Linked DNA regions of Starkeya sp. ORNL1. The protein of the gene in region 2 interacts with the protein of the main gene of each other region in a pairwise test. Links are inferred from orthologs where the notes say so. Each region holds a gene or a part of one and is shown on either strand. Other genes may lie near its edges.

Region 1 (3,044 bases), 3.2 Mb from region 2 along the record:
TTCCCCGTCTCCCCATTGGGGTGAGGGATCTGCACCGCTCCGCAATCGTGCGCCCCCTCACCGACCCGCTTCGCGGGCCACCTCTCCCCAACGGGGAGAGGAAAAAGTGTAGGCCAACCTGCGGCGAACTAGCCGTCCCGCCTGGCCTTTGCCATGCGCCGCGCGCCGAAGCGGCGTTCGATGCCGTCGGCGCGGTCCGGCTCGACCCGGACGGCAAGGTGCACCCGGCCATTCTCGCCGTCGCGACGCTCCAGCACCTCGCTGTGACGGTAAAGCCAGCCCAGCCCCTCACCGTCCGAAGGATCAAGGTCGAGCATCAGCGTGACCCGCTCGCGCGACAGCCTTTGCCGGATGGCATCGAGCAGGGCGTCGATCCCCTCGCCGGTCAGTGCCGAAACCGGCACCGGATGCTCGTCGCCGGTCCGGCGCTCCGCGACATTGAACACCCGGGTGCGGCCGGCCTCGTCGAGGCGGTCGATCTTATTCCAGACCTCGATCAGCCGGCCATGGTCATCGGCATCGATGCCGAGATCGGCGAGCACGTCGCCGACATCCTGCGCCTGCGCATCCGCATCCTCATGGGACATGTCGCGCACATGCAGGATGATGTCGGCCTCGATTACCTCTTCAAGCGTGGCGCGGAAGGCGGCGACGAGTTGGGTCGGCAGATCCGAGATGAAGCCCACCGTGTCGGACAGGATGACGCGCTCGCCGCCGGGCAATGCGACCACGCGCAAGGTCGGGTCGAGCGTGGCGAACAGGAGATCCTGCGCCCTCACCTTCGCCGCCGTGAGCCGATTGAACAGCGTCGACTTGCCGGCATTGGTGTAACCGACCAGTGCCACGACCGGATATGGCACTTTCTTGCGGCTGGCGCGGTGCAGCGCGCGGGTGCGCTTCACCTGTTCCAGTTCGCGCTCGATCTTGATGATGCGCTCGCCAATGAGGCGGCGGTCGGCTTCGATCTGGGTCTCGCCGGGACCGCCGAGGAAGCCGAAGCCGCCGCGCTGGCGTTCCAGATGGGTCCAGGAGCGGACCAGCCGGCTGCGCTGATAATTGAGATGGGCGAGTTCGACCTGCAGCACGCCCTCCTTGGTGCGGGCGCGCTGGCCGAAAATCTCCAGGATCAGCGCGGTGCGGTCGATCACCTTGGCCGCCCACGCCTTTTCCAGGTTTCGCTGTTGCACCGGAGTGAGCGGGGCATCGACGAAGACGAGACCAGCGTCGTTGGCCTTCACCAGCCCCTCGATCTCCTCGACCTTGCCGGTACCCAGATAGGTGGCCGGCCGAATCTGGCTCAGCCCGACGGTGCCGCTTGCGACCACATCGAGATCGATGGCGCGCGCAAGGCCGGCCGCTTCGTCAAGCCGCGCTTCGGGCGTGCGGCGCACTTCCGCCCCCTCGCCCGGCTTCGGCCGGGTAAGATAAGGCACGATGACGACCACGCGGGTCGCCTCGCCGGCCGGTGGAACTGCCGGGCCGTCGGACGCCGCCTTGCCGGGGCGGCGTCGTGCGGCGCTCTTCAGTTCCAACTCAGGCCTTCTCCACGGCCTCGTCCGGCGCCTCGAACAGCTGGACGGGGTGACCCGGCATGATGGTGGAGATGGCGTGCTTGTAGACGAGCTGGGAATGCCCGTCCCGCCGAAGGAGTACGCAGAAGTTATCGAACCAGGTCACCACGCCCTGCAACTTGACACCGTTGACGAGGAAAATGGTGAGAGGGGTCTTGTTCTTGCGGACGTGGTTGAGAAACGTGTCCTGGAGGTTCTGGGAACGATCCGCGGCCATGATTTTTTTGATCCGTTGTTTGATGGTGTGCCGGCGCGGTCACCCTCACCACGCAACCTCATTCCGTCCGGGGAACGTGCTGCGTGTGCGAAGGCGTGCTGGTTTTAGCATCGCACACTAGGTCCATCGTGCAAGATACTTTCGCCGCATGGCTTATGCGCGTTGTCACAGCGCGATTTCGGCGACCTCGTGGAAGGCCGCGCGCAACCCCTGGGCGACCGAACCGGGATGGCCATTGCCGATCGGGCGGCCATCGATTCGCACCACCGGCATGACGATGGTGGTCGCGGCGGTGATGAAGGCCTCGCGTGCCACATAGGCTTCCTCGACCGAGAAGGCCCGCTCCTCGACCTTCAAGCCCTGCTGCGCCGCGACCTCCAGAACCACGGTGCGGGTGATGCCGCGCAATATGCCGGTGTCGGCCGGCCGGGTGACGAGCACGCCGTCCATGGTGACGATCCAGGCATTGGTCGAACCGCCTTCGGTCACCTTGCCTTCGGGATCGACGAACCAGGCCTCGCGCGCGCCGGCCTCCTTCGCCGCCTGCTTGGCAAGCACATTCGGCAACAGGCCGACGCTCTTGATATCGACCCGCTCCCAGCGATTCTCCGGCACGGTGATGACGCCGACGCCGTCCGCCGCCTGCCGCTCCGCCTTGGCGAGGTCGGCGGAGCGCGCGGTTACCACCACGGAGGGCTGCACCTCACGTTCGGGAAATACGTGATCGCGCCGGGCGACGCCGCGAGTCACCTGGAGATAGACGATGCCGTCGCGCACCTTGTTGCGCCGGATGGTCTCGCGCATCACCACGGCGAGCGCGGACGGCGGCATGGGCTGGCTGATCCGCAACTCCCGCAGCGAACGGGCAAGGCGCTCCATGTGCCGACGCTCGTCGATCATGCGCCCGCCGCGCACCTCGCACACCTCATAGACGCCATCGGCGAACTGGTAGCCGCGATCCTCGATATGGACCATGGCATGTGCGTGCGGCACGTAGCGGCCATTCACATAGGCGATGCGCGACATATTCCCTGCCCTGCCCTCGAGCGACTCTAGCGCCGCCAGAAACCGAAATGAATGAGCCCCAGCACCATGAGGATTTCAAGTCGGCCGAGAATCATCGCCAGCGCGAGTATGATCTGGGCATAGGCCGGCAACGCCCCCCATTCAGGCCAGGCCGCGGAGCCGTCCCAACCGGCGGCATAGATCGGGCCGGCATTGGTGAGCGCCGACAGCGTCGCCACATAGGCGGCCTC
Region 2 (3,283 bases):
TGGAAAACTTCGGCATAAAATCACCCGAACCTCACAGCGCCCCGCAAATGGCCCGTGGAGTCACAAGCGCCCTTTCAGGCATCTATCCTCGTCTGACGCCTTAAATCGCCGTCCCGAGTCAATTGTGGGGACCGATATTTCGCAGGCGAATCGAACTAAGAGACTCGCGCTGGTTGCATTGGTGGACGTGACCTCGATGATAAGACGGCTACCTTACTTCGAATCACGTGAACGCATCGCCAATCGTCGCCACGCGGTAATTACTAACGGCACCATCACGGCACCCGATGTCCATAGATAGGCTTGGGCGACGTAGCCTGGACCAAGCTCATTCCTGATTGCAGGACCGAGAGCCGGGTCGTTCAGTTCGACCAAAATTCCGAACGAGGCAACGGAGGCGAACGCGGCCACAACTAGCGGCAGCCACCAGCGCAGCATGCCCGCGCCCCAACTTAGGCAAGCCACCACGACCGCATAAACCCAGAATATCTCCGGAGCAGATTGCTTGTCCGCAACCTCACCCATCGCCAGCGTTGATCCGGAGAATAAGAGAGCAAGGGCAAGTGCGAGTGCGAGTTGTCTGGCCATCGGCCGCTACCCGAACTAACGAAGTCTGGCCATGCGAATATTCGCGAACATCAGCGGCACGACGACCAGCAGCGCACTGCACAGATCGGCCTGAAGTATGTAGCCGGCTCCAAGTTCATCACGAACGGCCGGACCAATGATTGGATCGCCCAGCTCGGCGATCAGCTCGGAGGCGAGGAACGCCACCGGAGCCCAGATCAGCAGCGGCAGCCACCAGCGGCGGCACGCCATCACCCAGCTCATGCCCGCCACGGCGATGACGGCGAGCCATAGCGCCCCGCTCGCCGGCTCCCGATCGGAGACGCCGGCGGCAGCGGGCGCGGCCGAGACGAGCCACGCAGCAAGGATCATCAACATGAACCGCCGCGCGCCCATCCCGCATGCCTCATGTGTTCATGGAGTCGAAGAAGTCGCCATTCGTCTTGGTCTGGCGCAATTTGTCGAGCAGGAACTCGATAGCGTCAACCGTGCCCATCGGATTGAGGATGCGCCGCAACACATACATCTTCTTCAGCACGTCGCTCGGTACCAGCAGCTCCTCCTTGCGGGTGCCGGAGCGGGTGATGTCGATCGCCGGGAACACGCGCTTGTCGGAGACCTTGCGGTCGAGGATGACTTCGGAGTTACCTGTGCCCTTGAACTCCTCGAAGATCACTTCGTCCATGCGCGAGCCGGTCTCGATCAGCGCGGTCGCGATGATGGTCAGCGAGCCGCCCTCCTCGATATTGCGCGCCGCACCGAAGAAGCGCTTGGGGCGCTGCAGGGCGTTGGCATCGACACCGCCGGTCAACACCTTGCCGGAGGACGGCACCACGGTGTTGTAGGCGCGCCCGAGACGGGTGATCGAATCCAGCAAAATGACGACATCGCGCTTGTGCTCGACCAGGCGCTTGGCCTTCTCGATCACCATCTCCGCGACCTGGACGTGGCGGGCGGCCGGCTCGTCGAAGGTGGAGGAGACCACCTCGCCCTTCACCGAGCGCTGCATGTCGGTGACTTCCTCCGGCCGCTCGTCGATGAGCAGCACGATGAGGTAGCACTCCGGGTGATTCGTGGTGATGGACTGCGCGATGTTCTGCAGCAGCACGGTCTTGCCGGTGCGCGGCGGGGCGACGATGAGGCCGCGCTGGCCTTTGCCGATCGGCGCCACGATATCGATGATCCGCGCCGAGAAATCCTTGCGGGTCGGGTCTTCGAGCTCGAGCTTCAGCCGCTCGTCGGGATAGAGCGGCGTGAGGTTGTCGAAATTGATCTTGTGCCGGATTTTCTCCGGGTCTTCGAAATTGATGGTGTTGACCTTGAGCAGGGCGAAGTAGCGCTCGCCATCCTTCGGCGAGCGGATCTGCCCTTCGACGGTGTCGCCGGTGCGCAGGCCGAAGCGGCGAATCTGCGACGGCGAGACATAGATGTCGTCCGGCCCCGGCAAATAATTCGCATCGGGCGAGCGCAGGAAGCCGAACCCGTCGGACAGGATCTCGACCACGCCCTCGCCGATGATGTCGGTCTCGCGGGCGGCAAGCTGTTTCAATATGGCGAACATCAGCTCCTGCTTGCGCAGCGTGCTGGCATTCTCGACCTCAAGCTCTTCGGCAAAAACCAGAAGTTCGGCCGGATTCTTGGACTTGAGGTCCTGAAGTTTCATTTCCCCCATGGGGAAGCCTCGGAAGTTGGGAGAGCGTAAAGGTGGACCTCTAGCGGGCACCCGGACGCGTCAGGAGAAAGGAAGGCGCTGGTCTGCGGAGCGGCACCGGTTTCGTCCGGAACCCGTCCGGCGCACGCGCCGGTGTCTGGAGCGACATCAGGCAGGTCTGTGCGTCAGCCAGCTTGGTGGAAGGCATCGGCAACATAGGCAAAGCAGCGAGTCGGCGCAAGCCCACCGGAAATGTTTAGAAAGGCTTCACCACGACCAGGATGACGATGCCTATCATCAGCACCGTCGGCACCTCGTTGGCGATGCGGTAGAAGCGCGCGGAGCGGGTATTCCGGTCGAGCTGGAAGTCGCGCACCCGGGCGGTGAGGAAACCGTGCACGGCGCTCATCGCCAGCACCAGCAGGAATTTCACGTGAAACCAGCCGGATAGATACCAGCCGCCATCCCAGGCGAGATAGAGCCCGGCCAGCCAGGTGACGCCCATCGCCGGATTGATGATGGCCTTGAGCAGCCGCTGTTCCATCACCTTGAAGGTCTCGGACTGCGGCGAGCCCGGCGGCGCCTCGCAATGATAGACCATCAGCCGCGGCAGATAGAGCATCCCCGCCATCCAGGAGATGACCGCGAGGATGTGCAGCGCCTTGATCCATTCATAGAGCACGGCTCAGCCCCGCAACCGTTTCAGCATGTGCTCGACATGGGAGATCGGGGTTTCCGGACGGATGCCGTGGCCGAGATTGAAGATATGGGCAGCGCCGCGGAAATCGTCGAGGACGCGGTCTATCCCCTGATCGAGCGCCCGGCCACCGGCAATCAGTCGCAGCGGATCGAGATTGCCCTGCAGCGCCACCCGGGCACCAAGGGCCGAGCGCACCGCCCGGCGATCCACGGTCCAGTCGAGCCCGATCGCATCGACGCCCGCCTCATTGACCAGCGCCGTCAGCCCGGGAAGCGTCGCCCCCTTGGGAAAGCCGATCACCTTGGCATCGGGGATTTTCACCCGCACCGCGCGGACGATCCGGGCGATCGGCTGGACGCTCCAGC

Evidence for each region.
Region 1: the proteins of rho (region 2) and hfq interact in binary tests that used the Escherichia coli proteins (3 or more experiments, as listed by UniProt). The link is inferred for Starkeya sp. ORNL1 from one-to-one orthologs.

What each region holds. Positions count from the first base shown.
Region 1 is NZ_CP048834.1:710,237-713,280, forward strand. Bases 162-2,887 are described here. They hold hfq (RNA chaperone Hfq), read right to left. Parts: upstream 1,789-2,887; coding sequence 1,534-1,788; downstream 162-1,533. Other genes in these bases: hflX (GTPase HflX), read right to left, coding at 162-1,436; G3545_RS03485 (D-amino-acid transaminase), read right to left, coding at 1,954-2,814; G3545_RS03490 (TrkH family potassium uptake protein), read right to left, coding at 2,841-2,887. In the rest of the region: G3545_RS03470 (nucleoside 2-deoxyribosyltransferase), read left to right, coding at 1-24; more of hflX, read right to left, coding at 129-161; more of G3545_RS03490, read right to left, coding at 2,888-3,044. UniProt on the Escherichia coli protein: RNA chaperone that binds small regulatory RNA (sRNAs) and mRNAs to facilitate mRNA translational regulation in response to envelope stress, environmental stress and changes in metabolite concentrations.
Region 2 is NZ_CP048834.1:3,939,774-3,943,056, reverse strand. Bases 107-3,071 are described here. They hold rho (transcription termination factor Rho), read right to left. Parts: upstream 2,240-3,071; coding sequence 974-2,239; downstream 107-973. Other genes in these bases: hemE (uroporphyrinogen decarboxylase), read right to left, coding at 2,904-3,071; G3545_RS18755 (CopD family protein), read right to left, coding at 2,475-2,849; G3545_RS18765 (hypothetical protein), read right to left, coding at 604-963; G3545_RS18770 (hypothetical protein), read right to left, coding at 214-588. In the rest of the region: more of hemE, read right to left, coding at 3,072-3,283. UniProt on the Escherichia coli protein: Facilitates transcription termination by a mechanism that involves Rho binding to the nascent RNA, activation of Rho's RNA-dependent ATPase activity, and release of the mRNA from the DNA template.